Regions from separate parts of the Arthrobacter vasquezii genome, predicted to be linked through region 2. Evidence: predicted binding sites of a transcription regulator. Region 2 holds the regulator's gene; each other region holds the start of a gene.
The links. Region 2 encodes LexA, which represses DNA repair genes until DNA is damaged. Its sites were predicted from a motif close to TCGAACANNTGTTCGA; they were not measured.

Region 1: a site for LexA is predicted at 2,767-2,782, ahead of P4U43_RS04400 (HNH endonuclease signature motif containing protein). Genes of this name have one in related genera too.
Region 3: a site for LexA is predicted at 2,083-2,098, ahead of P4U43_RS02980 (HNH endonuclease signature motif containing protein). Genes of this name have one in related genera too.

The regions. Positions count from the first base shown of each region.
Region 1 covers NZ_JAROKN010000006.1:48,280-55,379, reverse strand. The annotation lists gene P4U43_RS04415 (DEAD/DEAH box helicase) at 1-54, opposite strand, end outside; gene P4U43_RS04410 (RNB domain-containing ribonuclease) at 350-1,864, opposite strand; gene P4U43_RS04405 (ferritin-like fold-containing protein) at 1,933-2,658, shown strand; gene P4U43_RS04400 (HNH endonuclease signature motif containing protein) at 2,796-4,271, shown strand; gene thiE (thiamine phosphate synthase) at 4,354-5,004, opposite strand; gene thiO (glycine oxidase ThiO) at 5,152-6,285, shown strand; gene thiS (sulfur carrier protein ThiS) at 6,282-6,530, shown strand; gene P4U43_RS04380 (thiazole synthase) at 6,532-7,100, shown strand, end outside.
Region 2 covers NZ_JAROKN010000027.1:24,484-31,583, reverse strand. The annotation lists gene hflX (GTPase HflX) at 1-777, shown strand, start outside; gene P4U43_RS10855 (ATP-dependent DNA helicase) at 770-2,791, shown strand; gene lexA (transcriptional repressor LexA) at 2,812-3,543, opposite strand; gene P4U43_RS10845 (LysM peptidoglycan-binding domain-containing protein) at 3,834-4,223, shown strand; gene P4U43_RS10840 (histidinol-phosphate transaminase) at 4,344-5,453, shown strand; gene hisB (imidazoleglycerol-phosphate dehydratase HisB) at 5,521-6,138, shown strand; gene hisH (imidazole glycerol phosphate synthase subunit HisH) at 6,135-6,773, shown strand; gene P4U43_RS10825 (hypothetical protein) at 6,795-6,932, shown strand; gene priA (bifunctional 1-(5-phosphoribosyl)-5-((5-phosphoribosylamino)methylideneamino)imidazole-4-carboxamide isomerase/phosphoribosylanthranilate isomerase PriA) at 6,977-7,100, shown strand, end outside.
Region 3 covers NZ_JAROKN010000004.1:31,264-38,363, forward strand. The annotation lists gene P4U43_RS02965 (ABC transporter ATP-binding protein) at 1-824, opposite strand, end outside; gene P4U43_RS02970 (ECF transporter S component) at 826-1,437, opposite strand; TPP riboswitch at 1,493-1,608, opposite strand; gene P4U43_RS02975 (DUF4235 domain-containing protein) at 1,751-2,011, shown strand; gene P4U43_RS02980 (HNH endonuclease signature motif containing protein) at 2,112-3,575, shown strand; gene mnhG (monovalent cation/H(+) antiporter subunit G) at 3,618-4,001, opposite strand; gene P4U43_RS02990 (monovalent cation/H+ antiporter complex subunit F) at 4,009-4,266, opposite strand; gene P4U43_RS02995 (Na+/H+ antiporter subunit E) at 4,263-4,832, opposite strand; gene P4U43_RS03000 (Na+/H+ antiporter subunit D) at 4,832-6,472, opposite strand; gene P4U43_RS03005 (Na(+)/H(+) antiporter subunit C) at 6,469-6,966, opposite strand; gene P4U43_RS03010 (Na+/H+ antiporter subunit A) at 6,963-7,100, opposite strand, start outside.

The sequences.
Region 1 (7,100 bases), on a different contig from region 2:
GAAGATTTCGTCGTCGCTGTTGTCTGCATGGAGGTGGTGGTTGTCTGTGGTCACTCTTACTACCGTTTCGATTAGGCACTGCCGCCGCGCAGGCTCAACGCCGGGCCCGAAAACAGGGGCCCGCTCGGAGCAGGACGAGGCAGGGCGTCCAGTGGAAGCCGATCGCGGGCTAACAACTGCGTCTCGGAAGCGGAACGTTCCGCTTCCGAGCTGGGAAGACTAAGATCGCGTAGGTATTGCGGGTCGATTGCAGGGAGGCCGCCTGTTCGTTGAACTGCGGCCCACCGCGTTCGGAAACTGAAACTAAGTTCTTAAGAACGACCGGGCATCCATTACTACGCGTTCAAGTCTACCCTGCCGCACTTTCACTTTCCGACGGCGACTCCTCCTGCCGAACGCTCCGCACCAGTTCAAAGCGCAGTTCCCGCCGGGCGATATCAGCGGTGACCAACCTGACACGCACCTCATCGCCGGCCGTCATGACGCCGTCGCACCGTGCCTCGACCGCAGGGTCAGCGACCTGAATGACTCCGTGCGGCGCGCCGTTACCGTTGGCGGTGACCGACGCGTCCGGTAACGGCTTCGAGCCCGTGATGACGACGGCGTCGAACTCCTCGCCCACGCGGTTGCTCAGCAATGCTGCCTCCACGGCAGCGATCGCGCCGCTCTCCAGTCGTGAAGCCAGCTGATTCGAGGACGACATCAGAGCATTCAGTTCCGGAAGGGCATTCCGAACCCAGTCGGGAACATCCCTGCCGGCACACAGCGCTTCGCAGGTCACCAGGACAAATCTGTCCACCAGGCGCCTGAGAGGTGCGGTGGTGTGGGCATAGGGTGCGGCGATCGCCGCCTGCTCAACTGACTCGGGAATAGCGCCGTCGAACGATGTATAGCCGGCGCCGCGAAACAGTGACGCAGCAGCATGCATGAGTGAAAGCTGGCGCGGATCTGAGGTGTCGAGGCTGCGCAGGAATTCGCCGTAGGGGACGTTCGCGGGCCAGGAGCGCCCGAGCGCGCGGGCCTGGTGCCGGAACCGGGCAAGGGACGTCTCGTCAGGGGCCGGCATGGTGCGGAGTATCCCCACGCCTCCCTCGAGCATGATTTCGGCGGCCGCCATGCCCGTCATCAGCGAAAGCTGTGCGTTCCAGTCTTCAGACGCAAGGGGCGGGCGCGTGACGATGAAGTAGCGTTCGCCGTCGTGCGCGATTTCCTGCTCCGGAAGGTTCAGGCTTGCGCCGCCGCGCTCCTTCTCGAGTGCGATGCGCTTGGTTCCAATCTCCTTCAGGAGGGTCAGGTTCTCCGCGGCGCCGCCTGAGTCGAGGTCTTCCTGCACCTGGTCGTAGGTGAGTTGCGCACGGCTCCTGACCACAGCACGCCCGACGACGACGGACTCCACCTGTGCGGCCTCGTCCAGTTCGAACTCCCAGACGAAGGCGGACCGGTTCCTGCCCGGCAACAGGCTGGCTGCGTCCTCAGCGATTTTCTCCGGGTGGAGGGAGATGCGGCCGTCCGGTGCGTACATGGTCTGGCCGCGAAGGCGGGCTTCCGTGTCTATCGCACCGCCCGGTGCCACGAAGGCGGGAACATCCGCAATGGCGTACCAGACGCGGTAGCCGGATCCGGCGCGCTCCAGGTGAAAGGCTTGATCCAGATCGGTTGATCCGGGAGGGTCGACTGTGATGAAGCCGAGACCGGTGAGGTCACGTTCCGGCGGTACGAATGAGTCCACAGCAGCCTTCGCCTCCGCCAACACCTCGGGCGGGAAGTCGGCGCGCAGTTCCAGTTCCTGCCGGAGGCTTTCCAGCGCTGCGGTGAGCTGTACCTGGGAGTCCCGGTTGCTCAGATCCAGATGAGAATACGGCACAGTGCCCACCGTAGTACACAGTCAGCTGGAGCAGCGGAAGGAATCGGCGCGCGGGTACCCTTGTTCCCATGACTGCCTTGCATCCGCCTTCCCCGTCGAGCCCTTCGCCAGCATCCCCGGCGGAGAGGGCCGGCACCGGGTTGGGGCCGCTCAATCAGTTTGTTGTCGACCTGTTCGGCGTCATGGCTTATGGCGAGCTTTCGGCGTTTGAGCGCTTGTCCTCGGATGCTCGTTTCTCCCCGACCCTGCGGGACCGGGCTGCGCTGGGACGGCTTGCCGTGACGGAATTCGAGCACTTCGAGATGGTCAGCGCGCACCTTGCGGGCCTCGGTGTTGACGTTGAAGAGGCAATGCGGCCCTTCCAGGCATCGATCGACTCCTTCCACGAGCGGACCCGCCCGGCTGACTGGTACGAGTCGCTGATGAAGGCCTACGTCATTGACGCAATCTCCGGTGACTTCTACACCGCGCTCGCTGAACACCTCGACGACGACACGCGGGAGATTATTGCCCGTATCCAGTCAACTGCCGAGCAGGGGGGTCTGCTGCAGCCACGGTTGAAATCAGCTCTTTCCGACGATCCCCGGCTCGCTTCGCGGCTTGCGCTGTGGGGACGCCGTTTGGTGGGGGAGGCGCTGACCCAGGCGCAACGCGTGGGCATCGAACGCCAGTTCCTGGGCGGGCTCCTGTTCAAGGGCTCTTCTGCGGATCATGAACGGCAGACTGCCCAACTCTTTGCGCAACTCACCCGTAATCATTCGCGCCGTATGAGTTCGTTGGGGCTAACGGCCTGAGTGGAGCTACCCGCGACGTGGGGGTGTTCAGCGGTTGGCGATTCCTTCACTGGCATGTGGATAAGTTTGTTCCACTAGTCCTGCACATTGGTGGTTTTCGGTCGCGGTTAGTACACGTGTTCGATAAAATTTTGGGTATGGCCGTCGCACCGCTCGAACCCCACCCGGAGGATGCTTCCGTCCTGGGTGGGATGCGGTCCGGCTTACTGGCTTACGTGCGGGATCTCGAGTCCAACTACCTGACGCTTAGCCCGCAGGAGGCCGCGGTGACCCTGGTGGAGGTCGAGCAGCTCTCCAACCTGGTCGATCACTTGCAGACTGTGGTTGCCCGTGCCGCTGAGGACCACCAACTCGCTACCGTTGACGCCCTAGATCCGTACAAGAACACTGCGGACTATTTGCGGGCGAAAATCGGTATCAGCCGCTCCGAAGCGAACCGCCGGTTACGCCTCGGACATGACGTCCTGCCCGATGTTCCCGGGCCAGGCGCCACCGCCGCACCTACCCTGGCTGTTCTGGCTGAAGCCACGAGTGCCGGAGCGGTCAGCAGCCGTGCCGCCACCATCATCCGCAACTCCGTGCACCGGGTCTCCACTGTCGCGACCGGCCGTGAGCTGGATGCCATGGAAGAGCACCTGGTCCGCCAGGCCGTTGAGTCCGACGAAGACGTCCTGCGGGCCCTCGCCCAACGCTGGGAAGACATCATCGACCAGGACGGCACCGAGCCCACCGAAAAAACGCTGCGTGCACGTCAGGGTGTGTTCCTGCGCGGCAGACGCCACGGACTGCACTTCATGGAAATCGGCGCCACCGATGAGCAGTTCGAACACCTCATCACCGTCATGAACACCGCCGCCAACCCCAGAACCCACAGCACCACTGGCAACGGAGACCGCACGACCGACGGAGACGGCACGACGGACCGCGGCAAAGAAGCTCTAACCAGTCCGGACGAGCCGACCCGTGAACAGAACCTCCTCGACGGGCTGGTTTCAGCATGCCGGATTGCACTGGCAGGTGATGGTCTTCCAGCGACCGGAGGACACCGACCCCAGGTAATGGTCACCATCAACTACCGTGACCTCCTCAAAGACCTGGCAGACAGCGGACACGACGGGCACGGTGGACATGACGGGCATTCGGTCTTCGCCCAACAGATAAGTGCCCGCAGCATCCGCAAGCTTGCCTGCGATGCCGACATCCTCCCGCTCGTTCTCGGCGGCAAGGGTCAGGTCTTGGACATCGGCCGCGCCCAACGTCTCTTCCCACCGCATCTGCGACGGGCGCTCGTGGCCAGGGACAAGGGGTGCGCGTTCCCCGACTGCACCACGCCCGCAACCTGGTGCGAAGCCCACCACATCATTCCCTGGGCTGCAGGCGGAACCACCAACATCAGCGACGGCGTGCTGCTCTGCACCCGACACCACCACCAGATCCACGAAGGAAACTGGACAGTCGAATCAGTCCACGGAATCCCCTGGTTCACACCACCCAAATACCACGACCCGCAACGAACACCCAGACGCAACCGCTACTGGCAAGTAGAACAAGCCATCCACAACCACCTCGCGCGCTCTGACACCGGCACGAGCTCCAACGCAGAGCCACCCTGACCAACGGCACCGCCCCGGCGCCGGCGGTGCGGGCTGGCGCGGGCGCTGGTTGTGGGGGACACACCGGTTGCGGAGACTACAGCTAGGCGGGAAGTTGTGCCCGGAGCTTCGCCGCCGCTTCCTGCGGATCATCCGCCTCGGTAATGGCCCGGACCACGACCACTCGCGCCGCGCCAGCCGCCACCACCTCTTCCACGTTCAGCAGATCGATTCCGCCAATGGCAAACCAGGGCTTCAACGCCAAACCCTCACGGGCCCGGTCCGCCTCCAGCCGCGCAGCTTCGCGCACCAGTTCGAGGCCCACGGCGGTCCGCCCGGGCTTGGTCGGCGTGGCCCAGACCGGGCCAGTACAGAAGTATCCGACGTCGTCGTTCGCTGCAGCACCGGCCACCTCCGCAGGTGAGTGCGTCGAGAGCCCTATGGTGCCGCCGTCGTGCAGGAATTGTTGCGCGAGCGCAGGAGGAAGGTCCCGCTGCCCAACATGCAGTACCGGGGCGCCGCTGACCGCGGCGATGTCTGCGCGGTCATTGACGGACCAAAGCTTCCCGTGTGCAACGGCGGACGCACGCAGCACCGAAAGCAGCTCGAGCTCCTGTGCGGCTTCCAGGGACTTGTCCCTTAATTGGATGATGTCTACGCCGCCCTCGAAGGCAGCGTCAACGAAAGCGTCGAAGTCTTTTTGCTGTGGTCTCGAATCCGTGCACAGGTAAAGGTGGGCAGCGCTCAGTTTCATACCCCTACAATAAGGGGGTACTGCGGGAGCCGTGCCGCGTCCGGGAATCACCGGTCTGCCACACGGCTGAGAGGGCGTCCGACGCCGACCGCGTTGTGAGAACAACGAACCTGATCCGGATCATGCCGGCGTAGGGAAGGACTCCTGGTGGAGAAACACGTGGACGTCGCTGTGATCGGCGGGGGCATCATTGGGCTTGGGATCGCCTGGGAAGCGATCCGCAGGGGGCATTCGGTCGCACTGGTGGACCCGGATCCCGCAACCGGCGCCACTCAGGCCGCTGCAGGCATGATCGCCCCGGCCAGCGAACTGCATTACCGCGAAGAGCACCTTCTCGAGCTCACGGTGGACTCCGCATGTCGCTACCCGGACTTCCTTTCCTCCCTCGCCTGGACGGGAATTGATCCCGGCTACCGCAAAACCGGCACCCTGGTCCTGGCGATCGACGGCGCCGACCGCACCGCACTCGCTGACCTCCGAGACGTACAGACCCACCATTCCCTGTCCGTTGAACAGGTGTCCCTCCGCGAGGCACGCCGGTCGGAGCCAATGATCGGACCAGCTGCCACCGCGGCGTTCTCCGCGCCGGACGACCACCAGGTCGATCCGCGGAAGCTGGCCGCAGCGCTGCTGGCTGCCCTCGGCGAACGCGGACGCCTGGTCCAGGCACGAGCCTCCGGCCTTGATTATGACGGCCGTCGTGTGACAGGCGCGATCCTTGAAGACGGCAGCGTCCTTCCGGCCCGCCACACTGTCGTTGCGAACGGTCTTGCGGCCGCACAACTTGCAGGGCTGCCGTGCCGGCTTCCGCTGCGGCCAATCTACGGTGACATCCTCCGCCTACGGGTACCCGCTGCACTGCAGCCGCTGCTCAGCCACACCGTTCGCGGTCTGGTGCGTGGTACGGCCGTCTATCTGGTTCCCCGCGCGGACGGAACCGTTGTACTCGGCGCAACAATGCGCGAGGACGGCAACAGCGGCGTGTCAGCAGGGGGCGTCTATCAACTGCTGCGCGACGCCCGCCAGCTCGTTCCGGCCGTTGCTGAGCTTGAACTAGAGGAAGCGCTGTGCCGCGCACGTCCCGGTACGCCGGACAACGCGCCGCTGCTCGGTATTGTCCCCGGAGCTGACGGACTGATCATTGCAACCGGCTTCTTCCGCCACGGAGTACTGCTGACGCCGGTGGCGGCCGCGCTATGCGTGGACCTGCTGGAGGGCAAACCGTGCCCGCCGGGCCTTGAGCGGTACAGGCCGGATCGTTTTGAGGAAGGACAAGCATGAACGCATTGGCCAAAACCGTCACCGTGAACGGGGTGCAATCAGCTACCCTCGCCCTGGACCTGTTGCATCTCGTGGCCGAGCTCACCAGCAAAAATCTGACACCTACCGGGCAACCGGCTGACGGGTCACGCCTTGGTGTGGCCGTGGCGGTCAACTCGGCGGTCATTCCGCGTAGCGAGTGGTCCGGCTGGGAACTGACTGAGGGCGACGACATCGAACTCGTTACTGCCGTACAGGGAGGATGACATGGACCCGAGCACAACGCTGAGCGCCGACACCCTCGTAATCGACGGAATCCCGTTGAACTCCCGGCTGATCATGGGAACCGGGGGAGCGCCCAGCATGGAGGGACTCGGTGAGGCGCTCGCTGCATCAGGGACGGAACTGACCACCGTCGCAATGCGCCGCTACACACCGGAAACAGGAGCATCGCTGTTCCAGCTCCTGCACTCGCAAGGGATGCGTATCCTGCCGAACACCGCCGGATGCTTCACTGCGCGTGAAGCCGTTCTGACTGCTGAGCTTGGCCGGGAGGCACTGGAAACCAACTGGGTCAAGCTCGAAGTCATCGCCGACGAGCACACCCTGCTGCCGGACGCCCTGGAATTGGTGGAAGCAGCCGAAACGCTGGTGTCCCGCGGGTTCACCGTCTTTGCCTACATGAACGACGATCCCGTCCTCGCCCTGCGACTTGAGCAGCTGGGTGCAGCCGTGGTCATGCCGCTGGGTGCACCGATCGGCACAGGACTGGGCATCCTGAATCCCCACAACATTGAGCTCATCGTGTCCCGCGCAGGAGTCCCCATTGTGCTCGA
Region 2 (7,100 bases):
CTCGACAGGCGGAAGATCCGCACGCGGATGGCCAAGCTGCGGCGCGAAATCGCGGGCATGAAGCCCGCACGCGAGACCAAGCGCGCCAACCGTCGTCGTCATGAGGTTCCATCAGTGGCAATTGCCGGGTACACGAACGCCGGAAAGTCGTCTCTCCTCAATCGGTTGACCGATGCGGGCGTGCTGGTGGAGAACGCGCTGTTCGCGACCCTGGACCCCACCATCCGCCGGGCACAGACGCCTGACGGACTCGAGTTCACTCTTGCTGACACCGTCGGTTTTGTCCGGTCGCTCCCCACCCAGCTCGTCGAGGCGTTCCGTTCGACGCTCGAGGAAGTTGCTGATGCGGACCTGATCCTCCACGTTGTGGACGCATCCCATCCGGATCCGGAGGGGCAGATCACAGCGGTCCGCGACGTCCTGACGGAAGTCGACGCACGCAAAGTGCCTGAGATCGTCGTCCTGAACAAGGCCGACGCGGCAGATCCGTTTGTGCTTGAACGCCTCAGGCAGCGCGAACCCCGCCATGCAATTGTTTCCGCCCGCACAGGTCAGGGGATCGAGGAGCTGCTGGAACTGATCAGCCAGTCCATCCCGCGTCCAAGCGTGAAACTGACTCTGCTCGTGCCCTACCAGCGCGGAGACATCGTGAGCCGACTGCATCAGCCGGACGCAGAGATCCTCGGCCTGGAGCATGTGGAGGACGGCACTCGGGTAGATGTGATGGTCAGGGAAGGTCTGGCGGCAGAACTGGAGCCGTTCGTCACGCATGGCTGAGGGAAGCATCAGTCCCCTTCGACTGCTTGATGACGTCGTAGCGGCGATGGGCGGGCAGCAGCGTAGCGGGCAGCATGAAATGGTACGCCAGGTCGAGAAAGCAATCGGCAACGGCACACACCTGTTGGTGCAGGCCGGAACCGGAACAGGGAAGTCACTGGCCTATCTGCTTCCGCTCATCGCGCATGCCGTGAAGGGTGACACAACCTCGATCGTCTCGACGGCCACCCTTGCCCTTCAGTCCCAGATCGTCAACCGCGATCTGCCGAGACTTCTCGAGACCCTGCGTGGTTCGCTTCCTCGGCCGGTCGACGTAGCGCTTCTGAAAGGCCGGGGGAACTATGTCTGCAGGCATAAGACGGCAGGAGGTTTCCCCGACGAGGATGATTCGGGAGCCCTCTTCTCCCTCGACGGTGACACCGCGGCGCCGCATCCTGCGGCAGGACCTTCCACCCCGCTCGGACGGGAAATCGTGCGGTTGCGGGAGTGGGCGGAAGAAACGGAGACCGGGGACCGGGACGAACTCCTTCCCGGTGTCAGCGACCGGGCCTGGCGCCAGGTATCGGTGTCCAGCATGGAGTGCCTTGGTGCGCAAAAGTGTCCCGTTGCTGAGGAATGCTTCAGCGAGCGCGCACGGGAGAGGGCAGGAAAAGCGGACATTGTCATCACCAACCATGCGCTGCTGGCGATCAACGCTTTCGAGGGGCTGGCGGTCCTTCCGGAGCACGACGTAGTGGTCATTGACGAGGCGCACGAGCTACACGACCGCGTCACGTCTGCGGTGTCTGGGCAACTGTCAGGAGCACTGATCGGCGCTGCGGCCTCAGCGGCGAGGCGCCATCTCGGTTCCAACACGGACACATTGGCGGCCGCGCAGGATGCCTTCGAGAACGCGTTCGACGCTCAGCCCACGGGTCTGATGGCTGGGGGACTGGACGAGTTGCAGGAACTCGCGCTCGTGCAATTGCGGGAGTCATGCCGCCTGGCGCTGTCCGAATCGAGTTCCGACGGGTCCTCCCAGTCGGCAGACGGTGGCCGCCAGATGGCACGCTCACGGCTGTTGGTATTGCTCGAATTGTCCGAACGGATGGTCGCAGCAGGTGGCGCGGGCGAAGTGCTCTGGGCGAGTCGGCCAAGTACCTTTACACCGGGCTCCGGTTACTCCGCGGCTGATGACTCCTCGCCTGCCACGATCAGCATTGCGCCGCTGTCGGTTGCCGGGCGTCTGAGGCGGGGATTGTTCGAGGACCACACGGTTGTGCTCACGTCAGCTACGCTCGCAATCGGCTCGGAGTTCGGACCGGTTGCCGGGTCCCTCGGTTTGACGGGCGAGGGAGCGCCGTCATGGACCGGCGTGGACGTTGGCAGCCCATTCGACTATCCCCGTCAGGGTGTCCTGTACGTTGCCAAGGACCTGCCCAAACCGGGCCGCGGGACTTCCGGGGAACAACTGGATGAGCTGGAGGCGCTCATCAAAGCCTCCCGGGGAGGAGCGCTGGGACTGTTCTCTTCGCGGCGTGCGGCGGAGGACGCTGCTGACGCGTTGAGGGACCGGCTCGACGTTGAGATTCTCTGTCAGGGTGAATCTTCCATGTCCGCGCTGGTGAAGCAGTTTTCAGAGGAGCCCGACACCTGCCTGTTCGGCACTATGTCGCTGTGGCAGGGCGTCGATGTGCCTGGAACTGCCTGCCGGCTTGTCACCATCGACCGCATACCGTTTCCCCGACCTGATGATCCGCTCATGACTGCGCGGACCCGAGCTGTCGCAAAGGCCGGAGGCAACGGATTCATGAATGTTTCCGCTACCCATGCCGCCGTTCGTCTTGCGCAGGGAGCCGGCCGCCTCATCCGCGCCCACGATGATCGAGGCATGGTGGCAGTACTGGACTCCCGGCTGGCAACCGCGGGCTACGGCGGCTTCCTCAGGGCTGCGCTACCGCCGTTTTGGTCGACGACGGACCGCGCAACGGCGCTCGGGGTCCTCTCCCGGCTCGCTGAGACGCAGCGCGCCTAGCACCATGCCGCGCGCCTCGGTCAGAGCGCACGCATCACCGAGACAACTTTGCCCATGATGGTGGCGTGGTCACCGAGTATCGGCTCGTAATTGGTGTTCTGCGGCAGAAGCCAGGTGTGACCGTCACGCTGCCGGAAGGTCTTCACTGTGGCCTCATCATCGAGGAGTGCTGCCACCACATCGCCGTTCTCGGCTGTGCTCTGCTGGCGGACCACTACCCAGTCTCCGTCGCAGATCGCTGCATCAATCATGGAGTCACCTGAAACACGCAGCATGAACAGATCGCCGTGCCCGACGAGCTGCCGGGGCAGTGGCATGACATCCTCAACAACCTGATCCGCCAGAATAGGACCTCCGGCTGCAATCCGTCCGACCAGCGGGACCATTGCCGCGTCGACGGCCGACGATGCCCGCGCAGGTTCCTCCCTTTCGGCGGAGGAGGGCAGCGCACGCGGTGTGCTGTCACCGAGCGTGAGAGGAAGCAGGATTTCCATCGCTCGCGGGCGCTTGGGATCGCGGCGGATGTAACCCATGCGTTCCAGCTGTGAAAGCTGGTGCGTGACGCTGGACAGACTCGCAAGCCCTACGGTGTCACCGATCTCGCGCATTGAGGGCGGGTAGCCGTGCGCAGCTACGCTGCGCTGAATTGTCTCGAGAATTTTTGTCTGACGTGCTGTCATTCCCTTTGGCATGGCCCTGCCGCGCGGCCTTCCGCGTCCGCGCTTCGCATCGGGCGAAGGCACCTCTGCCATGTCCTTTGCCGCACTGAGATCTGCCACGAGATGCATCCCTTCCTCCGGCCGGGCCCGGACTGCCGGCTCGCCAACCATTTTTGTCAGTGGCGGGTGATGAGCTGGTTTGTGAAGCAGCCGGACCGTCACCCTTGACAGCAACGCTAGGGGAGGCGGGACGTGTTTTCAAACATTTGTTCGAGTGAGTCTCGACAATATTAGTTTACAAGTGCTAATAATAAGTGCAGAGGAATAGAACACAGCTTCGAACAAAGCTGTGGGAGATCCACACAACGAGAAAGGTGGACGCCATGTCTACGCTCCATATCGCAGGATCAGCTTCCGTACTTCACCCAGAGGACCGTGAGAATAACGGGCCGGCTGCGGCGCCGCGCCTTCATCTCACCCGTCGCGGCTGGGTGGTTCTGGTGGCAATTCCGGTCGCATTGCTTGTTGCCGTACTGCTGGTGGTTGCTTCGTTCTTCACCTCCCAGGCGCAGGCAGCGACAGCCGGCGGTGACCTCACGGACACTGTCCGGGTCAGTGTTGCATCGGGGGAGACACTCTGGGCTCTTGCTGCCGAGTACGCGCCGGAACGTGATCCGCGAGCCGTCGTTGAGGAAATCGTCGAACTGAATGTTCTAGGCTCGTCGACCGTGCAGGCCGGGCAGTCGCTTCATATTCCGGTTGGAAATCCATAAGGAGCGGATCTGCTTCCGCACAGCGGTAGGCGCGCTGATTCTTCACAGGTTGGCTCGTAACAGTTCGCCCGGCTTCAGCGGAATTCTTCGTGGCGGATGGGGCGGCCTTAAACTCTCATGGTGACCGATCCGCTAGAACGCCTTAACAGACTGCCGATCCGCGAGAATCTGCGCGGCCTTCGACCATACGGTGCGCCCCAGATCGATGTGCCCATTCTGCTGAACGTCAATGAGAACACCCATGGCGTTCCGGAGGATGTTCGCAGTGCAATTGTTGAAGCAGTCGAGGGCGCCGTGGCGGGGCTGAATCGCTACCCTGACCGGGAGTTCACCGTGCTTCGCGAACATCTCGCCACGTACCTAGGGCACGGACTCACCGCGGACAACATCTGGGCGGCGAATGGATCCAATGAGGTTTTGCAGCACGTCCTCCTCGCGTTCGGCGGACCGGGCCGGACTGCGTTGGGATTTCCTCCCACCTACTCGATGTATCCGCTGCTCGCAGGCTCCACCGGTACTGGATACCTGACAGGTTCGAGGGATGAATCCTTCGACCTGGACGCTCGTACCACCGCCAGCGAGGTAGCCGCCACGGGCGCAAACATTGTCTTCCTGTGCAGCCCGAACAACCCGACCGGCACAGCGCTTCCCCTGGAGGTGGTTTCCGAGGTCTACGATGCAGGCGAAGCGGCGCAGGCAATCGTCATTGTGGACGAGGCGTATGCAGAGTTTTCCCACTCCGGCACTCCGAGTGCGCTGGAGCTCCTGCCCGGCAGGGAACGGCTTATCGTCTCGCGCACCATGAGTAAAGCCTTTGCGCTGGCCGGAGCCCGTCTCGGGTACTTGGCCGCAGCGCCGGAAATTGCGGATGCGCTTCGGCTCGTGCGTCTCCCGTACCACCTGTCGGCGATTACGCAGGCCACGGCTGTCGCGGCGCTGACCCATTCGGCGAAGCTGCTCGCCAACGTGGATGAGATCAAGCGGCAAAGAGACCGCATTGTGTCCGGGCTGACGGGGATGGGTCTGCCCGTTGCACCTTCGGACTCCAATTTTGTGCTGTTCGGAGGGCTCGATGATCCGGGCGCCGTCTGGCAGGACCTGCTTGATGCCGGGGTTCTTATCCGGGACGTCGGGATTCCGGGCCACCTTCGGGTGACCGCCGGAACGCAGGAAGAGACCACAACCTTCCTGAAAGCCCTCGAATCTTTGATCCGGCCGCGTGTCTCCTAAACTGGACCGGGACGCACATGCGGGCCCGCCGCCCGTCTCGCTGCCGAAACAACCGTAAGGACCATCCATGACCGCGGAAGCTACTGCCAATCGCGCTGCCCGACGTGAGCGGACCACGAGTGAGTCGTCGGTGTTCGTCGAGGTCGATCTAGACGGCACCGGGCGCTCGGAGATCAGCACGTCCGTGCCGTTCTACGACCACATGCTGACGGCCCTGGCAAAGCACTCATTGATCGATCTCACCGTGAGGGCCACCGGCGACACCCACATCGATGTCCACCACACTGTGGAGGATGTAGCAATCACATTCGGTGAGGTTCTGCGCGAGGCTCTCGGCAACAAGGCAGGTATCCGGAGGTTTGGTGAGGCAACTGTGCCCCTGGACGAAGCTCTCGCCAATGCCGTCGTCGACATTTCCGGGCGCCCCTATCTGGTTCACTCAGGTGAACCCACAGGCCAGGAGTACCACCTCATCGGCGGACATTTCACGGGATCCCTGACGCGCCATGTCTTCGAGGCGATCACCCTGCACGCCCAGATTTGCCTGCATATGACGGTCCTTGGCGGCCGGGATCCGCACCACATCGTCGAGGCCCAGTTCAAGGCTTTCGCCCGCGCCCTTCGCGCCGCGGTTGAACCGGACCCGCGGGTGAGCGGAATCCCTTCCACCAAGGGAGCGCTATGAGCGCGCCGAAAGTGACAGTTCTCGATTATGGTTCCGGGAACATTCGTTCGGCGGTGCGGGCACTGGAACACGTCGGCGCTGAAGTCACACTGAGTTCAGCGGCTGATGATGTCCTCAACGCCGACGGGCTCGTCGTGCCCGGTGTGGGAGCGTTTGCCGCCGTCATGCAGGGCTTGAAAGAGGTAGACGCGCTGCGCATGATCGGCCGTCGTGTTGCCGGCGGTCGCCCCGTCCTCGGAATCTGCGTCGGGTTGCAGATCCTGTTTGAGGAGGGGGTGGAACACGGCGTACGGACCCAGGGCATGGGGGAGTGGCCCGGTACGGTCGAACGGCTCAAGGCGGAAGTTGTGCCGCACATGGGCTGGAACACCGTCGACGCCCCCGCCGGGTCGGTGCTTTTCGAGGGCATTGCTGAAGAGCGCTTCTACTTCGTTCACTCCTACGGTGTGCAGGAATGGAACTTCGACGTCACCCAGCCGGCTATGCGGCCGCCGCTCGTCACCTGGTCCACGCACGGCAGCCCGTTCATTGCCGCGGTGGAGAATGGCCCACTCTCCGCCACGCAGTTCCACCCCGAAAAATCCGGCGACGCCGGTGCGCAGCTGCTGCGTAACTGGACCGGCAGCCTTCGCTGATCCATGTGGAGCCTGATTCTCATGGGACTGGCGGGGCTGCTGATCGGCGGCGTCGTTTCATTCCATCGCCAGCAGATGCCCCGCGCGCTCACCATCAGCTTCGGCGTTCTCGCCGTCCTGGCGCTGCTCGCCGCGTACCTGCTCACCCTGACCCCCTAACTGTCCGGCTGCGCCGGCACCGATCTTAAGAACAAAGGAAGCGAATGAGTCCCTTCACCGAATCGCCCATCCTCGAACTGCTCCCTGCGGTTGACGTGGCCGACGGCCAGGCCGTCCGGCTGGTACAGGGAGCGGCCGGCAGCGAAACAAGTTATGGCGATCCACTCG
Region 3 (7,100 bases), on a different contig from region 2:
CCGGACGCCTGCAGCAGGTCCGTTCCGGAGCCGGTACGAACTGTTGGTGTCTCCGGCCGGTAACCCGGCACCCAGACTCCTGCCTCAATAAGCCTGGCCCGCGTGGATTCGTGCCGGAGCACTGTAGCCGGAGCACCATCGGCGAGGATGCCGCCGTCCGAATCGAGCACCACTACCCGATCAACGACGTCAGCCCAGATCTCAACTCGGTGCTCCACCACAACGAGCGTCGCCGAGGTTCGGTTGAGTACGCGGAGAACGGCATCACGCACTTCCAGTACTCCGGCAGGATCCAGGTTGGCGGTCGGCTCGTCAAGGAGCAGCAACCCGGGTTGCATCGCGAGGACTGCTGCAAGCGCCAGCCGCTGCTTCTGACCGCCGGACAGCGCGGTGGTGGAGGAATTCAGCGGGACATCGAGGCCGACGTCGTCCAGCGACTGGCGTACGCGTGGCCAGATTTCGTTCCGCGGCACGGCCAGGTTTTCGGCACCGAACGCCACTTCGTCGCCGACCCGGGCGAGCACCAGTTGGCTGTCCGGGTCCTGGAGCACCAGCCCGGAGCGGCCTCGTGAGTCAGCCGGGCTGACGCCGTCGATAGTGAGTTCGCCGGCCTGCTCGCCCTCGTCCTGATCTCCCAGGACGCCGGCGAGTCCATGCAGCAGTGTGGACTTTCCGGCGCCGGAAGCGCCGAGGAGGAGGACACGCTGACCCGGCTCGATCGTCAGGTCGATGTTTCGGACGGCCCAGCGTGTTCGTCCGGGGTGGCGCCAGCCCCAGCCCTTCGCTGTGATCGACGCCGGGACGGGCTCAGCGACGGCGGTCATGCTAGACGTCTGCCGTGCGGCCTGCGGCAAACGCGGACAGGGCACCGGTCTTTGCAAGGCCGCGCGTGGCAAGCCACGGCAACAGACCGGCGAGCACAACACCGGAAATGGCGGCGAAGATTCCGTACATCAACTTGTAGTCCAAGGTCCACTCGACCTTGTACATGATGTTTTCGCTGATGGCGAGGGCAAGTCCGGCGCCCAGACCTGCGAGCAGAGCTACACCGAGGTTCCAGCGTTTGTAGAGGAACAGTGCGAAAATCAGTTCCGCGCCAATGCCCTGGACCAGCCCGGAGAGAAGGACCGCCATGCCGAACTGCGTTCCGATCAGCGCAGACACGGCCGCCGCAAGTACCTCGCAGTAGATGGCAGCGCCTGGCTTGCGAATGATGAGTCCGCCCAGCACCCCGGCAATGAGCCAGCCGCCTGAGTACAGCCCGGCGAGAGGCGGAAAGGCAGCTGTTACCGCGGCAATGCCGCTGTAACCGGCGGACCAGGCGAAGAAGATGACGCCCACGGCCACCGCGATGACTGAGGCGACCACAATATCGACGACACGCCACTCATAGCGGCGCCGGGATTGGGACGGGGTAATGCTTTGTGTTGCAGTCATGATTGTTGATCCTCCTGGGTACAGGAGGGGAAGGCTTTCCGGCAGGACGCCGTGAAGCCTCGAGAACTCGACTCCCTTCGCCGGTACTAACCGGATCAGGTTCGAGGGTCTGCGGTGATCCGCACTCTCAGCGCCCACCACCTACGTGGTTGCGCTCCCCTGTCGTTGTTTGAGCGATACCAACTCTACACCGCGGGCCGTGCCGGGGCCGTCGTCGTAATTATGGTTGTCCCTGGGTGACCCACGGACCCTCCATGGATCACCGCTATAACGCTAGGCTGGGACCAAAGCCAAGCCGACTGAAAGAGGCACCATGAACACGATTTTCAAACTGATGGGCGTTGGACTGGGCATCGGAGCGGGCCTCGTGGGCACGCAACTGGTGGACTTCATCTGGAAGCGTGCCACCGGGAACGAGCCACCGAAGGACAAAGAGGGTCTGGAGAACAGCCTCCGGTCGGCGCTGGCGTTCGCCGTGATCTCGGGTTCGGTCAGCACCACCATCCGCGTGCTCACCAACCGCACCACGCAGCGGGCCATCCACCGCTACGAGCGCACCCGCCACCTCACCTAGGCCACTCCTTTGCAGGCCTGTGGATAAGTCGGTTTGACTTGTCCTGCACATTGGTGGTTTTCGGTCGCGGTTAGTACACGTGTTCGATAAAATTTTGGGTATGGCCGTCGCACTGCTCGAACCTCGCCCGGAGGACACGTCTCTCCTGGGTGGAATGCGTTCGGACCTACAGGTCTTTGCGCAGCAGCTGGAATCGACATACCTGACGCTTAGCCCGCAGGAGGCCGCGGTGACCCTGGTGGAGGTTGAGCAGCTCTCCAACCTGGTGGACCATCTTCAGACGGTGGTTGCCCGTGCCGCTGAGGACCACCAACTCGCTACCGTTGACGCCCTAGATCCGTACAAGAACACTGCGGACTATTTGCGGGCGAAAATCGGTATCAGCCGCTCCGAAGCGAACCGCCGGTTACGCCTCGGACATGACGTCCTGCCCGAGGTTCCCGGGCCAGGAGCCGCGCTCGTACCTGCCTTGGGTGTGCTGGCTGAAGCGACCAAGGTCGGTGCGCTCAGCAGCCGTGCTGCGACCATCATCCGCAACTCCGTGCACCGGGTCTCCACTGTCGCGACCGGCCGTGAGCTGGATGCCATGGAAGAGCACCTGGTCCGCCAGGCCGTTGAGTCCGACGAAGACGTCCTGCGGGCCCTCGCCCAACGCTGGGAAGACATCATCGACCAGGACGGCACCGAACCCACCGAAAAAACCCTCCGCGCACGCCAGGGTGTGTTCCTGCGCGGTAGGCGCCACGGCCTGCACTTCATGGAAATCGGCGCCACCGACGAACAATACGAACACCTCATCACCGTCATGAACACCGCCACCAACCCCAGAACTCAGGGCACCGTTTCAGCGCCCGACGAGCCGACCCGTGAACAGAACCTGCTCGACGGGCTGGTTTCAGCATGCCGGATCGCGCTAACAGGTGATGGTCTTCCAGCGACCGGAGGACACCGACCCCAGGTAATGGTTACCATCAACTACCGCGACCTCCTCAAAGACCTGGCAGACAGCGGACACGACGGGCATTCGGTCTTCGCCCAACAGATAAGCGCCCGCAGCATCCGCAAACTCGCCTGCGACGCCGACATCCTCCCGCTCGTCCTCGGCGGCAAGGGTCAGGTCTTGGACATCGGCCGCACCCAACGTCTCTTCCCACCACATCTGCGACGGGCACTGGTCGCACGCGACAAAGGCTGCGCGTTCCCCGACTGCACCACACCCGCAACCTGGTGCGAAGCCCACCACATCATCCCCTGGGCTGCAGGCGGAACCACCAACATCAGCGACGGCGTGCTGCTCTGCACCCGACACCACCACCAGATCCATGAGGGAAATTGGACAGTCGAATCAGTCAACGGAATCCCCTGGTTCAGACCACCCAAATACCTCGACCCGCAACGAACGCCCAGACGCAACCGCTACTGGCAAGTAGAACAAGCCATCCACAACCACCTCGCGCGCTCTGACACCGGCACGAGCTCCAACGCGTCCAGGAGCACCCGCACCCACATCGGCACCGATGCCGGCACCGATGCCGGCGCCGGCACCCACACGGCACCACCGTGATCAGCGGCAGTGTTGCGGCAGCCAGTAACCTACTGGCTGGGCCTACTCGCCGGACGCACGGTCCCCGGCCTCACGGCGCCGGGTGGCCGCGTGTTCCACGACATCGTCAAGGTCGTCCATGCTGAGCAGGTCCTTGCGCAGGTGCTTGGTGCGGTACCCGGCGCGTCCCACCATGTGTGCCGACACCGGCGCAGTGAGCAACTGGAAGATCCAGCAGACGATCAGGACGGGCACAACTGCCCAGGAGCGCTGTTGCACCGCGATGGCCAACAGGAACAACAACAGTCCCAGCACCTGGGGTTTGGTTGCCGCGTGCATGCGGCTCAGCAGGTCAGGAAACCGCAACAGTCCGACGGCTGCAGCCAGCGACATGAGCGCTCCACCGAGAAGCAAAACGGCGGTCAGGACATCCAGGGCAGCATCCATCAGCGGCTCACTTCTTTTCCGTGACGAACCGGGCGACCGTCACCGAAGCAATAAATCCGACGACGGACGTTGCCACGAGGATCACGAGGCTGTTGGTGTGCCCGTTGAAGACCATGTCAGCAGCGAGCGCGCCACCTACGATCGCGAGCAGAACGTCAACGGCCAGCACCCGGTCGAGGATCGAAGGACCACGCGCCACCCGGTAAATGGCGCACAACGCCGAGACTCCGAGGATTACAGCGATGATTCCGAGAATCACGTTCACGGGTGTCCCCTTCCGTCGAGGTGGTGCGGCGCATCGGTGCCGAGCAGCGCCAGATCCTCCCGGGTGCCCATGACCCGGATTAGCCATTCCTCGGTACGCCGGGCGTTCTGGCGCACCTTCTCGGCGTCGTCCCTGGTAGTGACATTCAGGCAGTGCAGATACAGCGTGGATGTGGAGCGGTCCACCTCCACCACCAGGGATCCCGGAATCAGGGAAAGGACATGCCCGGTCGCGGTGACCAGCAGGTCGGACGGACTGCGCAAGCGCACAGCCACAACTGCGTTCTGCAGCTTCGGGCCCCGGGTGAGTGCCAGCCAGAATACCTGAAAGCTTGCCAGCACCAACTGGTGCAGGAACCGTCCGGCGAATCCGACGGCATAGAGCACGTTGAACCGCCCACTGAGCTCAACTGGCGGGAGATACAGCAGGTTGGCGACAGCAAACGCGATGATCGCTCCGAACACCATGTTTCCCAGGCTGAAGTCCTGCCAGAGCGCTCCCCATACGATGACGAGCCAGACCAGCAGCGGCAGTTCGACCCGGAGCGGGATCTTTTGTCTGGACATCATGGGGTTGCTCCTGCCGCTTCGGTGGCCGCTTCGGTAGCGCCTTCGCCCAGGACAGCGTCAATATAGGGTGTCCGCTCAAGCATCTGCTGTGCCGCCTGGTCACTGAGGGCAAACAGCGGACCTCCCAACAGGGTCAGGCTGACGCCCAGCAGCACCAGCCCGGCGGTAGCGCCAACCATGCTGCGGGGCAACAGGTTCACGGCAGTCCGGCCCGCAAATTTTCCGGTGCTATGCCCTGAAACCCTCCGTGAGGTTCGAACGGCTGAGCCGTCGGCTGACGTTGCCATCAGGATGGGATCGGGGTGGGTTGCATCCTCCGGCCGGCGCCAGAAGGCCCGGTTCCACACCCGTGCGATCACCAGCAGCGTCAGCAGGCTCGTCAGCACTCCCGCACCCACAAGCACATACGCCAACGGCGTTCCCAGTTCCACACCGGCCTGCAGCAGTCCCAGCTTGCCAAGGAAGCCGGAAAACGGCGGAATGCCGGCCAGGTTCATGCCCGGAACAAAGAACAAGAGAGCCAGTAGCGGGGAGATTTTCGCGAGTCCACCCAGCCGGTCCATGTTGGCCGTCCCACCCCGGCGTTCAATCAGCCCGGTCACGAGGAACAGGCTGGTCTGCACAATGATGTGGTGCGCAACGTAGTACACCGCCGCTCCCAGACCGATAACCGTCGAAATGGCGAGCCCGAAGACCATGTAACCGATATGGCTGACCAGCGTGAAAGAGAGCATACGTTTGATATCCGACTGCGCCAGCGCACCAAGGATTCCGACGATCATGGTGAGCATCGCAACCACCATCAGCAGCGTGTTGATGCGGTCTCCGGGAAACAGAAGGGTTTCGGTCCGGACCATGGCGTACACGCCAACCTTCGTCAGCAAACCCGCAAACACAGCGGTGACGGGCGCAGGGGCAGTCGGATAGGAGTCAGGGAGCCAAAAGGACAACGGGAAGATCGCAGCCTTGATGCCGAAAGCGACCAGCAGCATCAGGTGCAGGATCATCTGCGTTCCGTGATCAATGTCCGCAAGCTTCAGCGCAAGGTCCGCCATATTGATGGTGCCGGTAGCCGCATAGATCATTCCAATACTGATGAGGAACAGCATCGATGACACCACACTGACGACGACGTAGGTCACCCCCGCACGGATGCGCGGCGTGGTGCCTCCGAGGGTCATGAGCACGTAACTTGCGGTCAGCAGGATCTCGAATCCCACGTACAGATTGAACAGGTCACCTGCGAGGAACGCATTGGAGACCCCTGCCACCAGGATCAGGTAGGTCGGGTGGAAGATCGAGATGGGACCGTCTTCGTCCCCATCTGTCATTCCCTGGCCGGTGGCATAGATCAGGACTGCCAGGCTGACTGCGGAGGACACCACGAGCATCAGGGCAGAAAACTGATCCACAACCATCGTGATGCCGAACGGCGCCGCCCAATTGCCGATGAAGACCGCCGTGGTGCCTTTCCCGCTGGTGTCGATCAGCAGGAAGATCTCGATCAGGAGGGTCACACACAATGTTGTGATGCTAACGGCCCGCTGGGAACGCGAATGCCGGATAAGCACGAACGCCAGTGCCGCTCCGAGAAACGGAAGAACGACGGCCAGGGGCGCAAGATTTGCTATGTTCATCGCCCCTCCGTCCGTGGTTTGTTTGCTCTTCTGGCGGTTGCCGTACGTTGGGCGCCCGGTGCTTCTTCGGCTTCCTCAACCGGCGTAAATTCTGTGGTCTCGATGGGCACCTCGGCGTCGTCTTCGGCGTCAAAGCTGCTCTGCGACGCCACTCGCCGGTCTTCAATGTCATCCTGCACTTCGTCCTGGCGTCCGAGGACCCACGAACGGTAGATGATGCCGAGCATGAAGGCGGTGACGGCGAAGGAAATCACGATGGAGGTAAGGATCAAGGCCTGTGGTAGGGGATCGCTATATTCCTCGGCCGGAATATCAGCCGAGTACAGCGGCGCCTTGCCCGCGGCTCCACCGCCGGCCAGGAGCAGCATGTTCGCTCCATTGGTGAGCATGATCAGCCCGAGCAGTACCCGGGTCAGGCTCCGCTCGAGCAGCAGATAGATCCCGGCAGCAAAGAGCGCACCCATGATGACAAGCAGCGTGATGTTGACGCTCACTGAGCCACCCCTTCTTCCGGGTCCCTGGTCTTCGTCTGCGACGTCTTTGCCTCCGAGGTTTTCGCCTCAGGCGTCTTCGTCGGTTCAGGCGTTCCTGCATCGATGGTTGCGGTGACGCCTTCGCTGCGTTCGTC